3 regions of the Sporomusa sp. 246TCP1 genome follow, and region 3 is predicted to be linked to each of the others. Evidence: riboswitches for the same ligand, from Rfam matches in the RefSeq annotation. Region 3 holds a riboswitch; each other region holds the start of a gene.
What was found. Region 3 has a riboswitch for cobalamin ahead of AC1ECB_RS10535 (magnesium chelatase ATPase subunit I). Riboswitches for the same ligand answer to the same signal wherever they lie in the genome.
Positions count from the first base shown of each region.

Region 1: another riboswitch for cobalamin. It lies ahead of AC1ECB_RS13405 (nitrogenase iron protein NifH); the one in region 3 lies ahead of AC1ECB_RS10535 (magnesium chelatase ATPase subunit I).
Region 2: another riboswitch for cobalamin. It lies ahead of AC1ECB_RS10035 (hypothetical protein); the one in region 3 lies ahead of AC1ECB_RS10535 (magnesium chelatase ATPase subunit I).

Region 1 covers NZ_CM170492.1:2,893,827-2,899,270, reverse strand. The annotation lists gene AC1ECB_RS13415 (N-acetylmuramoyl-L-alanine amidase family protein) at 1-96, shown strand, start outside; partial or broken gene AC1ECB_RS13410 (cob(I)yrinic acid a,c-diamide adenosyltransferase) at 178-447, shown strand; cobalamin riboswitch at 1,385-1,566, shown strand; gene AC1ECB_RS13405 (nitrogenase iron protein NifH) at 1,979-2,830, shown strand; gene AC1ECB_RS13400 (nitrogenase component 1) at 2,856-4,106, shown strand; gene AC1ECB_RS13395 (nitrogenase component 1) at 4,103-5,302, shown strand; gene AC1ECB_RS13390 (ABC transporter substrate-binding protein) at 5,333-5,444, shown strand, end outside.
Region 2 covers NZ_CM170492.1:2,031,903-2,037,346, reverse strand. The annotation lists gene AC1ECB_RS10045 (VWA domain-containing protein) at 1-565, shown strand, start outside; gene AC1ECB_RS10040 (hypothetical protein) at 715-1,026, shown strand; cobalamin riboswitch at 1,521-1,704, shown strand; gene AC1ECB_RS10035 (hypothetical protein) at 1,883-2,743, shown strand; gene AC1ECB_RS10030 (4Fe-4S binding protein) at 2,744-3,691, shown strand; gene AC1ECB_RS10025 (2-hydroxyacyl-CoA dehydratase subunit D) at 3,684-4,928, shown strand; gene AC1ECB_RS10020 (acyl-CoA dehydratase activase) at 4,940-5,444, shown strand, end outside.
Region 3 covers NZ_CM170492.1:2,160,140-2,165,583, forward strand. The annotation lists gene AC1ECB_RS10525 (MotA/TolQ/ExbB proton channel family protein) at 1-525, opposite strand, end outside; gene AC1ECB_RS10530 (VWA domain-containing protein) at 559-2,445, opposite strand; gene AC1ECB_RS10535 (magnesium chelatase ATPase subunit I) at 2,468-3,496, opposite strand; cobalamin riboswitch at 3,631-3,814, opposite strand; cobalamin riboswitch at 3,937-4,118, opposite strand; gene AC1ECB_RS10540 (ABC transporter ATP-binding protein) at 4,210-5,444, opposite strand, start outside.

The sequences.
Region 1 (5,444 bases), 730 kb from region 3:
AATGAGGCCGACTGGCGGCTGTTGACCGGTTATGCCGGCCAACTGGCCGCGGCGGTAGCCATAGCTGCCGGGCTGGCGGACTATTTTGCCGGCTAACAGCCGCTGGGGCTGAGCGCTGCACCGGCCCCGCAGCTAAGGGGTGGATTGTCGACCACGCTTGTCGACTGCTGCCGTCCGGCCTTACAAGAAGCCAAAATGGAAATTCTGTCTGAAAAGTGGGATATGATTATTTTAGATGAAATCAACTATGCCATTAAATTTGGACTGGTGTCTTTGGATGCGGTCTTAGCATTGCTGGAGAGCAGGCCGCCCCTGTTGCACTTGTTGCTGACCGGGCGTGAGGCAAATCCTGCGATTATTGAACGGGCTGATTTGGTGACCGAGATGAAAGAGATTAAACATCCGTACAAAAAGGGAATAAAGGCGCAAAAGGGGGTGGAGTTTTAGAAGCTAGGATCATTATAAACAAGAAATGATTCATGGACGGAAAAGAGAAAGCCGAGATGGAAAACATGTATGTATGTTTCTCATCTCGGCTTTCTCTTTTCGGGTAAGTGCTTAGTGATAACCTTTGCTTATTTTTGGAGGGCATCTGCACTGTAAGTGGTAAATCAAAAATTGTACCGATAGATCTTTTCATCCCCATAGTCTAAAAAGATAATTTGGATCGGAGTCAGACCAAGTTATTGAGAATTTGTCATTTGGCGATTTCGAGTATTGCCCGAAGAAATCGGGGTTTTGAATGTGTACCCACCCATCCTTATCATATTCTATGTTTTGGTAGTCACGGGAAGGTTTTCGGACTTTTGAGCCAGGCAAGCGCTCTTGGACGATTTTGATCGTTGAAGACAGGTTTTGGGTTGGTTTTGCTTTTGTTAATTTCCATACTATAAAGCATGCAATGAGTAATAGTATAAGTGTAAGCATAAGACACCTCCATCTATAAATACATTTTGTATTTTTTTCTGCTATGCTGATGAATAATTTGATATCGTAAGTTTAACTCTTTTTATTTAGAAACACTCAGCATTAAAGTGACACACTGCCGTTTTTTAAAAAGTGGTCGTTTTATCATGTTCACCTTTTAATGTGAATATATCCCAATAAAGGTTATAGTATCATTTTCAGCCAAAACTGTCAGCATCCTTCCCGGACTTTCGTTATGAAAGAATCCTGCCGCTCGCGCCCGGACTGCCGGGGGACGGGGAACGACGGCTGGCCCCGCCCAATGCGCGGGGTCTCGACAGGAACGAAAAACAAGGCCCGCCGGAGCTTGGGCCAACCAGACCGTTCCACTGCCGCAAACTTTACAAAAAAATTGACACATCATTACAAAAAATGCTATTATGAAAGCAAATTATGGAGTAATGTACTTTCAGGACAATTAAATAGTGTTGAGATAGGTGCCCACGAGGGCTTAATAGGGAAGACCGGTGTAACGCCGGCGCGGTCCCGCCACTGTAATAGGGAGCGAATCCAAAGTATGCCACTGAGACACGCGTCTTGGGAAGGTTTGGACGAGCGATGATCTAGAGCCAGGAGAACTGCCTGTCTGTCAATCACCGTTTTACCTACGAGCGATGGGGAGGGGGTTAAGTACATACATGTTGTATGGTATTTCTTCCCGGCGTTTTACGCCGGGATTTTTTAATACAACAGAGGTATTGTTTCTATCTCCCGCCTATGGCCGGGAGATTTTTTATTCGTAGTAGGTATAGTTGCTGTCCAGTACAGGTAGAAGATTTAGAAGAGGCCCGTCCAGCGCACAAGTGGAAGATCAGGTGTATCGCCTGCAATTAGATTATAAATTCTAACAGGAAATTACCGGATGTAAACGTGTAATTTTGCAAGCAAAAATTTCTAGTAGATGCGTAGTTTGCGTTGTCAGTGATATTGTTTGTACGCAATGAATTCCGGCTGCAGTAGGGGGTGCCAAAATGCTGACTGTTGCAGCCTTTTGGCATAGAAAGGGATGTACATGAATCCACAAAATGAGAAAGACTGTTTAAAGATTGCGTTTTATGGCAAAGGTGGAATTGGCAAATCCACAGTTTCCGCCAATGTTTCCGCAGCGCTGGCGATCCAAGGCTGTAAGACTTTACATATCGGATGCGATCCGAAGGCGGATTCCGCACGCTGCCTGGTGGGGCGTAAAATTCCTACCGTGTTGCAACAATTGCAGATAAAACCAGAGGGGATTGACAGGAACGATATTGTTTTTTCGGGTTTTGGCGGTGTTGACTGCATCGAGGCGGGAGGGCCTGAGGCCGGCATTGGCTGCGCTGGCAGGGGGATCATCACCATGATGGAGGAATTGAAGTACCTGGAGCTCTGGCGGGAGGAATGGGACGCTGTTATCTATGACGTGCTGGGCGATGTTGTGTGTGGCGGCTTTTCGGTTCCGATGCGCGAACGATATGCAGATACCGTTTATATTGTGACATCAGCGGAGTTCATGTCGCTATATGCTGCCAATAACATCATGAAAGCGATTAGCAGAAGTCAGGGAGCACGGTCCGTAACGCTGGGGGGATTAATTCACAATTGCAGGACCGGTGAGTCGAAGCGTGAGGCAGTGGAGCAGTTTGCCTTATTGACGGGTACGCAGGTAGTGGCCGATGTCCCGTTCAGCCGGGAAATAACCCTGTCGGAACTGGCAGGCAAAACCGTGCTGGAAAAGTATCCGGATTCAGAAGCCGCTGGTTTCTTTAAAGAACTGGCAGGGGTCATTGCTAAACATCAGGGTCAAACGCACATAAGAGCGCTGAATGATGATGAACTGGAAACATTCAGTCACTATATGCTTGATCTGGAATTGGCAAAAGCATAAATAGCGGGGCCGGAAATGGGAGGAAATGAATTTGTCTTGTGCAGGTTATAAACAGGGAAGCCATAGTATTGAGAAGATCAATCTTTCGGCTGTGACAGATACAATACCGCTTGATAGCTTTTTTGACCGGGGCATAGCGGATGACGACTGTGGAGAACTGGTTAATCTGGCCTTGGCTGTGCCGGGCATTGACGTAGTAGCGGCCGGTCCTGCATCCTGTTCACGGGTGCTATACTTCAGAGCTGCGAAAAAAAGTTTGCAAGAACGCTTGTTTTTGCACCCTATATCCAGCAATGATTTTACTGCCGGCAATCATCTGCAAAATTTGGAAGAATCGCTTACAGACCTGGCGGCTTCGCGCCGATCAAGAGCGATCATTGTGTATGTTACTTGTGCCGATATTCTTGCCGGCACTGATTTTGCCAGTATAACCGGACGCGTAGAAAGTAAATACGGGATACCGGTGAAGGTCTTTGAGCGGGGGCCGCTTTCCCGGCGACGGACGCTGCCTAAAGAGCGGCTGTGTGATATTTTTATCGATTTGTTGCAACAAGGTAATCGGAGCGGAAGCAATAACTGCATTCACTTGTTGGGAGACGCAGGGAAGCTTGCTGAAACTTCCGGACTAAGAAAGATGCTTATGCACTACTGTTCCGACGGGGAAATCAGAGAATTTGCCGCGCTGGACTCTTACGAACAATTTGAGGAAATGACAACAGGCAAACTGAACATTGCCTTGGATCGCTTTGGTTATGACTTGGCAGTGGGCATACAGAAAAATTGGAACATACCTTTCGTATTTCTGCCTGCCTGCTACAATATGAAAGAGATCAAAGGCAGCTATGGGGCATTGATGAAGGCGCTACATACAACCTGGGATTTCAGCCAGGATTCGAAAGCCTATCATCAGTTGGCGGCACAAACTGCTGCGACATTAGCAGGCAAACAAATTGCGGTGGGAATTGGAGCAAGGTCTTTCGAACTCGCCTATGCTCTGACGTTGGCTGGCTTTTCTGTTTCCACAATATTTGCGGATACCGTGAATAAAAACGATAGGGCGTACATCAATGCGCTTCTCGCCATAGGAAGCCAGGCGCAGGTATATCTGATTTCAAACGTGACCAGCGAAACGCAGGCGGGCGGGTTTGCTGAAATCGATGTCGCCATTGGCGAAAAAGCAGCGTTTTATTGTGCGAAAGCCAAAGAAATTCTGGTGAGTGCCGACTATCGTTTCGGTTATGAGGGAATCACGGAAATTATGGAGGCGATGAGATGACAATGAAATTAACTCGCCTTCCTTCGCTGGCAAGCGACTATTCAGGCGCATGTTCGGTTCTGTATGCGATGCAGGCGCTTACCCTTTTATACTCGTCAGGCGGATGCAGCAGCGCAATCATCGAATGCGATGAGATCAGGGATTTGCGGCAGACCTTGTTTTTCTGTTCCAAGCTGGGGGAGTTGGAAGCCGTCATGGGCGCGGCGGATGAATTCCTGCTGCAGGCACAAACTCTTTGTGCGCACAACCGTCAGACGAAATTTACCGCTATTATTGGTACGCCTATACCGGCGTTGACCGGGACCGATATTGCGGCAGTTGCCGATGAGTTGAGCCGGCAGACAGGCTTGCCGGCCATGGCGCTCTCTACGGAGGGATTCAAAGACTACTACTCCGGTGTTCATCAGACACTGTTGGACTTGGGGAAGCATTTTCTGGAGAAGCGGGAGAAAAAGAATAACCAGGTCAATATCATCGGGTATACGCCGCTCAGTCTTGGCAGTCCGGCGCATCTGACTGAACTGATGAATGAACTGGAAGCGTGCGGTCTTACTATCAATGGTTCGCCGCTGGCAAAGATGAATTTGGGCGACTTTAAGAACATGTCTGCCGCCGCGTTGAATATTGTCGTATCGCATGAAGGCGCGGGGCTGGCTCAATATATGCAGCAAGAATATGCAATTCCCTATGTTTTACATGTGCCGATAGGAATGTGGGGTATGCGGCGATTGTTTAAAACATTAGTGGCGGTGACAGACATCTCGTTCGGCCATACAAGCTGGAACCAATATGCCCAAACTGGCAAGGCACTGTCTGCACGCCGCGCCGTGGTGATCGGCGAACCGCTGTTTGCTTCTTGTATGGCCGCTTGTCTGCAAAATGATTTTGGGCTTGCCTCTGTTGAACCAGTCAGCTTGGTAAAAACCGATAGGCGTATGAAAAGTGTCTATAAAGAAGAATCGCTTTCCGGTGTCCGCTTTTTTACGTGCGAGCATTCACTGGCTCAGTGGCTAGGGAAAGGGCAGCCGGATATTATTATTGGGGACCCCTTGTATCAGATTCTGGTACGTCAAAAGAATATCCAGTATGTGCCGCTGCCGCATGTCGGCTTGAGCGGTTCAATGCACGCTGATTTGAATTATGAGTTCATTGGTAAGAAAGGCTATGATTATTTAGCAGGATTTATCGGGTCATGACATTCAAGTAACATAACGGAGGGGGTTTTTATGCTGGAGCATCGTAAAAAATGGTTGCAAGGGGTAGCACTGCTGTTGGCTGTGTTCTTTATGTTAAGTCTTGCAGGCTGTCAATCCGGGGGGAGCGGAAAGAAACCGCCAA
Region 2 (5,444 bases), 130 kb from region 3:
ACGCATCGGCAACACCTTTTTATTTGTGGTGGATGCCAGCGGCTCCATGGGGGCCCGAGAACGGATGTGTGCCGTAAAGGGCGCCATTTTTTCCATGTTGCAGGATGCTTACCAGAAACGGGACCAGGTTGGCCTGGTTGCTTTCCGGCGGGAAACGGCCGAGGTTCTGCTACCGGTTACCCGCAGCGTGGATTTAGCGCAAAAATGCCTGCAGCAATTGCCGACAGGCGGAAAAACTCCGCTGGCAGAAGGACTGGCTACCGCATTTACAGTACTGCAGTCGATGCAGAAGAAAGAAAAAGAAATGCAGCCCATCCTGGTATTGGTGACCGACGGCCGGGCCAATCGCAGCAAGGCGGGCGGCGTGGACCCGGTTGCCGCTGCGGTCAATATGGCGGAGAAAATTAATTTGGCCGGATTAACCAGCGTGGTCATTGATACCGAGATGGATTTTATCAAGCTGGGAGTAGCCCGGACTGTGGCACAGGCAATGGGCGCCGCCTATTACCGTCTGCAGGAGTTGTCGGAACAAAAAATCCTTCATATTGTGAAGAAGCTGGGCTAGGAAAAGAGGATGAAGGGCAAGCAGCTGGCTCCAAGCTGCTTAAAAAAATAAAGCTTAAAATATTTTTGTTGACTCTATCCTAGGAAGATACCTTATCATTTTAGACAGGTTAAACGATTTGACCTAAAATATAAAATGAGGTGATTTACATGGCACATCCAAAGTATGAACTGCCAAAAACTCCCCATGCGGAATATCGTTATAAGATGGCGATGAAACATGTGGAAGCGGCGAAAGCTGCCGGGAAATCTTCGGAAGAAATCCACGAGATGTTTAACAAAATCATGAATTACGATATTGATAATTTAACAACTAACGACGAAGCCCACAAAAAATATCATTCTGCTGTTGCCCATGCCAAAAAAGCACTGGAAAACGGCAAGTCATCGGAAGAAGCCCATAAGATTTTCCAGCAGGTGCTGGAATCAAAAGGCGAAGGCCACTGCCATAAACACGAATAAAATACATAAGCGCTCTCTGCAAGCAAATGAGACCGCTTAAAAAGAAAACACGGCCTGCGCCAAAGGTTTAGCGCAAGCCGTGTTTTACTAATTTTTGTAGTCAACCTGGACCGCAATTTGTGTAACATATTCTTTGGGGTTAGCGGTGGCCCAGTAATTCCTTAATTGGCTAATGTAATCATCGCCGATAATTTCCAGATTATTTAGCTTTAAAGTCAAGCAACTTTTTGATTGCACTTTTATAGTTGCTGTGGTACCCGTCAGGAGTGGCAATTTTGGCATAGAGTCCTTGCGGTTTGATTTGCGCCTGGGGGTATTCGTCAGGATAGGAGATGCGGGTGAAGATCCGGGTTATTGCCAGATAGTTTTGCTTTCCGCGTGGCGCACAGCGGTCTTCAATATAAATAAAATTCTCCTTGACTCTACTACGGGTATATACTTTATAATTACCTTCATATAGGAGTGTGTCAAATATACTGATTTGAATTGCAAAACTGAATACCGATGAGATAGGTGCCCCCAAAGGGGGCTTAATAGGGAAGACCGGTGCAAAACCGGCGCGGTCCCGCCACTGTAATAGGGACAAATCCAAGATATACCACTGCAGCGAAAGCTTCGGGAAGGTTTGGACAAGCGATGACCCAGAGCCAGGAGAACTGCCTATCTGTCAATCACCGTTTTTTACCCACGAGCGATGGGAAGGGGATTATTGGAACAATCTACCCTTTACGGCTATTAATTTATGCCGGGATTTTTATTTGGATGGTTCTTTTTTGTAACAACCCCCTCCCCAGAACCTATGGGAGGGGGTTGTTTAAGTGGTGATGCTTAAAAGACAGCAGGAAGTGGGAAAGAAATGATTTCTAAACTTGCAGGCATTGTTCTATTGCTAGTTATTTCTTTTCAGGGCTGCGCAGAAAGCAGTAACATTGAAGATACTGCCTTTCTTTGGCTTGAATACGGCAAAAAGATCAATGAAACGAACGGCTCGATAACGCAAACTGTATATCTAAATAGCAGTTCTGATTCGCTAACTATTGCTGACATTAAAAATTTAACAGCATTTTATTGTGACGGACGACAGAAAGGTGAAAAACAATATTATATCATCCCGATAGAACAAAAAGACGGCCTTTATTTCTTAAGGGTCAATACTTCCACTCAGTTTCTTTATTATGTATATGTTACAGGAACCTGCGCCCAAGAACATTTTACAGCCCAGATAGCATTTCCTCTGTATGGAGATGGGTTAGATAAAAGTATAAAAAAGGAACCGGTGTTGCTGGAAAGTTCCAAAACATTTACGTCCATTGACCTGGTGTCAGCCGGGAATTTCCCCTGGGCTCAGACTGGCCAAACATTCCAGTTCCTATATAAGCCAATTCATCCGTCCGGCTATCCTGTCCAAGAAATGAAACTCATCGACATAGGCAATAAAAGTTATGAAAAACTTATGCCTGGTGATGATGGTAGGTTTTCCTTTACTCCGCCCCATGATCAACGATTAGATGACGGCGGATATCATGAATATAAAGAGACAATTATCTATACGGAAGAATTCGTGGGAAATGAAGTATATAAAACTTCAATGAATTTTCTCCTGCGCCGCTCATTGTCTGCTCACAATAATCTTACCCTGGGCTTATGTTTCTTCTTTGCTGTAATGGCAGTTATTTCAGGTGTTGTACTATTTCGAAGAAGGAGTTTTAAGTATTAAATGATAGGTACAATACGCTTGCTAATACAAAATCTTATGTTTGTGGTATGGACTTATGGCGGTCGCATTGGCTTGAATTTTGGGTATTCTATGCCCTGCTTTTCCTGCCCTTATGTTCATGGATGCGCTGGAAACTGTTATCTCATGGCGCTGCAGGGACAATGGGGGGTTGGCTTCTATTTTCCCGAGTTGCTTTCCTACAAAGGGTTTAAGGTAATACTGTATTTTTTGATCTTTGCTATTTTAACAATCGTATTGTCAAAAATATGGTGCGGCTGGATATGCCCGTTCGGTACATTGCAAGACTGGTTGTCCCAACTCAGAAAGAAGCTGGGAATACGGGAAACAGAACTTTCCTGGAAAACCCGGGAGCGCCTAAAGCCGGTTAAATATGTATTACTGGCACTGCTTCTTAGTATTCCGCTGCTGATTACATATGCAGGACTACATAGCGATTTTTACTTATTCTTCTGTCAGATTTGCCCGGCAAAACCGATTATGCCTCTGTTTGTTGGGGATACGCGAAATTTCGCGTTGGACTTTACGAACACAATCACCTTGACCTTTTCCGTAATATCCATAATGATTGCAGCTGGTACGCTGATAGGAAGTTTTTTCAAAGACCGATTTTTTTGTCTATTTTGCCCAATGCTGCCCTTGATTCAAATGTCTAAAAAAATCAGTTTTATCCGGTTTGAAAAATCGGTGCATACCTGCTCGGGCTGTGGTAATTGCCAAAGAATGTGTCCTATGGATATTAGGGATGTTCATCTTGAAAAGACGGAAAAAAACGTTATGAGTGAAGACTGTATGCTTTGTATGAGATGTATTGAGGCTTGTCCTGAAGACAATACATTGACTGCAAAATTTCTTAAGTACAACATATTTTCTTCGTCACGAAAATATGTTGCCCAAAACTATCAACAGGGGAAATCATTGGATGAATAAAATTGTGCAAACAGAAGAAGAACGCCGCATAAGACAGCGAACAAAAGTGTATGAAAAAACTTGTGAAGAATATTGTCATGAAATTAACGTATTGAAAGAAAGAACTGACTATACCCCGGAATTTGACTATTTTTTAGATTTATTAGCATGTCCTTTACAGCCAGACCAACTACGGAAAAGAGTAGGCCGTCCGCTAATCGGACTTTTTTGCATCCAAGCACCATTTGAGCTGTTTCATGCTTTTGGGGTTCATCCGGTAAAACTATGCAGCGGTTCCTATTCAGCGCAGCGACTTTCCGCAGCATATCTGCCTGTGCTTATGTGTCCCATGCTCAAGGCATATATTGGCAGTATGAACTTTGGTGCCGCAGCACCTTCCTGTTATGATGCTACGATTGTACCGACAACCTGCGATTGGGTCGTGAAGATGCCTGAAATAGTGAAAGAAAAAATCGGACACTTACATTTTCTCGAACTTCCCCATGTTAAACAGAACGAAAAGGGTCAAAAACGCTGGGTTGAAGAAATTTATGCATTAAAACTGTTTTTAGAGCAAAAAACGGGCAATAAACTAAAAAGACAAGAGCTCATGAATTCGATAAATGCATTTATGAATGTCTGGAGAATTTTTGATGAACTGATTGAGTTAAAAAGAAAAAATATAATCTCCGGAATCTGGTTTACTGCCATTGCCAATACATTTATGTTTGATGATATTGGTAGATGGGCAAAAAAGCTAGAACTTGTAGTGAAAAAATTTCAATCAATAAAACCACAGACAAATCCTCATAAGATTTTTCTCGCCGGTTCACCGATCATCTTTCCTAACTTCAAGATGTTACAACTCATTGAACAGGCAGGTATGACGGTTTGTGCCGATGATCTCTGTTCTTCCGAAAGAATATTCCCCGGAGCGACTGTTTATGACGACCCATCTGAACACGGTCTATTAAAAGCACTTGCTGAAAGATATCATAAGGCCTGCAGCTGTCCAACCTTCGCGGATAATGACAGGCGTATCAATACTATTTTGAGGATAACAGCGAGCCACAATATAAACGGAATTATTTTTCATGTATTAAAGGGTTGTCATCCGTATGATATTGAGAGCTTTACAATTGAAGCTAAATTAAAAGCAAGCGGCAGCAAGTTTCTCAAGATTGAAACTGATTATGTGAAAGAAGACAGCCAAAACATTCTGACCCGTCTAGAAGCTTTTAAACAAACATTAAAGTAGGGGAGATAACTATGGAATTTAAAATTGGCCTTGATCTTGGCAGCACCGCCATAAAAACTGTAATTGTTAAAGATAGAGAACTACTGTGGAAAAAAGTAGTACCAACAGCGCCGGGACAGGAAGCATTGGCCCTCAAATTAATTGACGATGGCCTGACTGATCTGGCGATAAAGAAAAAGGATATTGAAGGTATGTCTGTCACCGGGTATGGCAAGAATCTGATAACGCAGGCACATACCGTCATTGATGAAGTCTCCGCCAATGCTTGGGGAGTATACTTATTAAGCGGTAAAAAAGCGCGTACAGTGATTAATATTGGTGGACAGGATATAAAGATTATCCGAATTTCTGAAGATGGAAAACTTAGTGATTTTAAAATGAACGATAAATGTGCGGCTGGAACCGGGAGGTTTTTTGAAATGGCTGGGCGTATTTTGGACACCCCCATCTATGATTTTGCGGCATTAGCTGACAATGCTGATGCTTCTGTCAACCTCAACAGTACGTGTGCGGTTT
Region 3 (5,444 bases):
AATCATGGCCAAGGTGGCTACACACAAGCCCGATGCCGTAGCAATGAGCGCTTCCCCAACACCGCCGGTAATGGCCTGGGGCTGACCAGCTTTGATATTCATAACACTAAAAGAACCAATCATGCCAACAACGGTTCCCAGGAGACCAAGAAGCGGTGCAATGGTTACAATGGTGTCCAGATGGCTTAAATTAGTCCGTAGACTGGCGACAGCCAAAGCCGCTTCCCCTTCAAGCACACTTTCTACATTAGTGCAGCCGCACTGCACATAACGAATGCCTTTGGCAGCCACCGCAGCGGCAATGCCTTGGGTCTGCCGGCATAATTCACAGGCAGCGCCCCAGTTGGCACGTTCCAGTAAAGGGGTAAGCTGCGCGGTAAACTGCTGCATATCGGTGTTCATTTTCCTATAATACAAAAACCGTTCCACCCCAATGGCCGCCACCAGTATGGAACACGCCAAAATCAAATACATGACTGGGCCGCCTTTATGAAATATACTAAAACACTCAACTATAAAGCTCATTTTTACTCCTCCGTTTTGCTTGCTGCACCTTGTTTACGATAAGTTTTTAACAATGTGCATAATGTTGTTTTCTGACAAATCACGCAGACTATAATAGGTAGATCCCATTTCACTGGCTACTGTCCGAGCCAAACCCAGCTTAACGAAATCATTCTCGGTATCAATAACCACACTATGTACGCCTGCCATATTTATCTTGCTTGCTATTTTTAGGGCATCAGCCATACCATCACCGCCGGCGGCGGCGGTATTGGCCCGCCCATCGGTAACAAGTACCAGCACCGACTTCATTTCCTGTTCTTTTTGCCGGTGGGAAGTCAGTACGGTCAAGGCTACTCTCAAACCTTCTGCCAGTGGCGTTTTACCACCTGTCGGCAGATGGCGCAAACATTTTTGCGCCAAATCCACGCTGCGGGTAATAGGCAACAGCACCTCGGCAGTCTGCCGCCTAAAGGCAATCAAACCCACTTGATCCCGCTTTTGATACGCGTCCTGCAGCATGGCGCACACAGCACCCTTGACGGCCCGCATCCGTTCCCGCGCGCCCATGGAACCACTGGCATCCACGACAAATAAGAAAGTACTGCCAATGCGCTTTTCCCGGATTTTTTGCCGCAAATCTTCGTGTTCAATAGCAATGGCGCATTTGTTTCTGGCGCGGAACTTCTGATAAGACGCCGCCGCCCGCAAGGTAGCATCAAAGGCCAAATCAGTCACCGGCCCGTTCGGGATACCTGCACGCACATAGCGTCCCTGCTTGGTATCAGTACGCGTTAAACTGCGTTTGCCGCTGCCTCGTCGTTCCTGCCGATCCTGGGGCAACGATAATTCCATCCGGACAAAGGGAAAATCAGTATCAATATCGGCCACTTTTTCCTGATCGCTGCCCTCACTTTCCGGCTGCTCAGCAGGAGGATCTGTCTGTTCTTCCGACTCTTCCGGGTTTTGCTGGTCTGAGCGCGAATCAGGCGGTGGTGGCTGAGTTTCCTGTTGGTCGGCAGAATCTTCGTCATCAGGTGGTTGTTCCTGATCCTGATCTTGCTCAGGTGGTTCGGGCGGCAGCGGTTGTTCCTCCTGGCGCATGCGCTGCGGCAGTACATAACAGGCAGCTTCGTCCAGATCACAAGGCAATAAATAGGTGCGCCCGGCAAGTGCTGCAATCGCCCGCGCGACTTCCAATAAGAACAGTTCAGCCCGGTGACCTGCCGAATGTGCCTTAGCACACATCTGTGCTGAAAGCAGCATCATAGGTTCAGCTATAGTAATATCAGGGAGCAGGCTTTTAGCAGCAGCCACCTGCTGTTTGATTTCTTCCATGTCAGCAGCATAACGCTGACAAAATTTTTCCGGTTGGGCTTCGCAATCCAGAATCCGCCGTACAATTTCAGCCCGTTGAACCTCATTTTGTTCCCGGCTGACAGCAGCATATAATCCAAACCTGTCAAGAATCTGGGGGGATAAGCTTCCCTCCTCCGGATTCATAGTACCGATAAGAGTACAAGCTGCTTCATGTACGCAGGAAATTCCTTCGCGCTCCACTTGGTGCATACCGGTCGTAGCTGCATCTAAAAGACTGCCCAAAAAGTCATGGCGCAGCAAATTAACTTCATCAACATAGAGAATATGGTTATGGGCCCTGGCAAGCAATCCCGGCAAAAAGCGGCGCTCGCCACGTTCGACAGCATGCTGCATATCCAAACCACCAAACACCATATCCTCAGTGGCATTGAGCGGCAGCTCAATCAACTTGGTTTCACCAATAATTTCTGCCAAAGAACGCACCAGCGTCGATTTGGCTGTGCCCTTTTCCCCTGCCACCAAAACACCTCCAGCCTTGGGGTTGACAACCGCAATCAAAAGCGCTCGCTTGACAGCTTCCTGCCCGACAATAGCCGCAAACGGAAATATCATGCGCTGCATTATAGCATTCCTCCCGTTTGGCTTATTGCTGCGCAAACACAGCTTCTACTTTATCCCAGTCCAACGTGCCATCCTCAAAGGGGCGCCGCCGCATCCGGTGAGGCAGCGCCAGACGCGCAGCTTTTTTTACGTCTTCTGACTTTACTTCCGTCCGTCCGGCAAAGGCAGTCAGCGTCATGGCGGTCTTAATAACGGTAATATCGGCCCGGTGGCCATCAACATCAAGCGCAATGGCCAGTTTGGCGACAAGCAGGAGCAGCTCATCCTTAATGGTTACCTGGGGCAGCAAAAGTTGGGCCTGTATAATGCTTTTTGCCAGGGTTTCCTGTTCCTCCTGGTATTGCCGGGCAAAGCTGTCTGTATCCTTTTCATAGGCCAAACGCCGTTTAATAACCTCCACCCGCCACTCGGGCTGGTTTTCTCCGGTCACAACCACTGATAATCCGAAGCGGTCTAATAACTGCGGCCGGATATCACCTTCTTCCGGGTTCATTGTGCCAACCAGCACAAACCGGGCCGGGTGGGAATAAGATACACCCTCGCGTTCCACAGTATTGACTCCCATGGCGGCGGCATCCAACAACACATCAACAACATGATCATCTAAAAGGTTAATTTCATCTACATACAAAATATTGCGATTAGCCTGTGCTAACAGGCCGGGGTCAAATTTCTTTTCCCCCTGCTTGATGGCATGTTCAATATCCAGCGTACCAACAACACGATCCTCGGTTGCACTAACAGGCAGTTCTACCACCCGCATCTTGACAGACTGAGTAGCCAGACCCTGTTCCTGTCCCATTTTTTCCCGGCAGACATCACACCAATGGCTGCTATCTGCCGGATCACAATGAAAAGGACAGCTTTTGCTAACCTCCATGGCAGGCAATAGATCGGCCAGCGCTCTAACGGCTGTTGATTTGGCTGTTCCTTTTTCTCCTTTGATTAATACCCCACCCAGCAGGGGGTTAATTACATTTAATATGAGTGCCAATTTCATGTCCTCTTGCCCAACAATGGCAGCAAATGGATATACAGCAGTATGTTGCATACGTTAATTCATCTCCTTGTAAATTTCATCCATTTAGCTCTAACTAAAAAAAGAGACCTCCCTTATATAGTAAGGAAGGTCTTTCGAAAACTTGTTAAATATATATAATCCCCTCCCCATACCTCGTGGGTAAATCGGTGACTGTTACTCAGGCAGTTCTCCTGGCTTTGGATCATGGCTTGCTTAAACCTTCCCAAGACGGTTTCATCCCAGTGGCATATCTTAAGCTTGCTCCCCATTACAGTGGCGGGACCGCGCCGGTATTTCACCGGTCTTCCCTATTAAGTCCTTACGGGCACCTGACTCTGTCAATATTCTGTTAAAATAGGAAACTCCTGGTTTTTTATACCAGGAGTGAATTCAGCCAAATCACAAACTTCTTGGAATATCCCAGAAGAATTGCTAACTGTAATCCCCTCCCCATACCGCGTGGGTGAAAAACGGTGATTGTCAGTTAGGTAGTTCTCCTGACTTCGGATCATGGCTTGCTTAAACCTTCCCAAAACGGTTGTTTCAGTGGTATATCTTAAGCTTGCTCCCCGTTACAGTGGCGGGACCGCGCCGGTATTTCACCGGTCTTCCCTATTAAGCCCATATGGGCACCTAACTCAATAATATTAAATTACTTACTTGTATTATTTATACTATAGAAAAGCAACTACATTGTCAATAGTTTCAAGCATTTCTTTATATATTCAGCTAAATCCAGTATCCTATACAACATCAGGTAAATACCCATCAAACTGGGCCGCGTACAGCCGAGCATAAAAACCAGCTTTATCCAATAATTCCGCGTGCGAGCCTTCTTCCACAATTCCTTCATCGGTAAGCACGATAATCCGGTCCGCGCCACGAATAGTAGCCAGCCTATGAGCAATTACCAATGTTGTGCGGTTACAGGACAACTTGGTTAAGGCCTGCTGAATGACCCGCTCAGTCTCATTATCCAGTGCTGAGGTCGCTTCATCAAGAATAAGAATGGGTGGGTTTTTCAGGAACATTCGCGCGATAGCAATCCGTTGTTTTTGCCCGCCGGAAAGTTTGACACCCCGTTCACCGATAAACGTATCATAGCCTTGTTCCAGCTCTGTAATAAAATCATGGGCATTTGCTCGCTTAGCTGCAGCAATAATCTCCTCATCGCTAGCGCCAATTTTGCCATACGCAATATTTTCCCTGACAGTATCAGAAAATAAAAACACGTCTTGTTGGACAATACCGACATTTTCCCGTAGTGATTTTTGCGTCACTTGCCTGATGTCAATGCCATCAATCAGTATCCGGCCTTGCTCAATTTCGTAAAATCGGGGAATAAGGCTGCACAAGGTGGTTTTACCACCACCAGATGGACCAACGAACGCCACCGTCTCTCCTGGCTGAATTGTAAGATTGAGACTTTCTAGCACATTGTGCTTGTCATTGTAACTAAATGTCACTTGATCAAACACAATGTGTCCGTTGACTTTGGTGAGATTTTTGGCGCCGGGAGTATCGACGATATCTGGTTCCATATCCAATATTTCCACAAAACGGCGAAAACCGACCATGCCTTTTTGATACATCTCAGTCAGCCCGGTAATGCGTTTGATAGGGTTAAAGAAAATAGAGATATATAGCAAAAAGCCGATAAACTCACCCATCGTCAGCCACCCATGATGAATATATATCCCCCCAGCAATGAGTACTGTTAAATAAATTATATTAGTGAAAAAACTGATACCACTATGATAAGACCCAAAAATCCGTAACGCCTGTTTGCGAACCGCAAGAAAATCGCTGTTTCTCCGGGTAAATTTATCTTGTTCATACCACTCATTAGCATAGGCTTTGACTATTCGGATGCCGGAAATGCTGTCTTCTACCTGGGCATTAATATCAGCTACTTTAAGCCGCATATCCCGGAAAGAATCTTTTAATTGGCGGTTCCTGACCAAGGCAAACCATAACA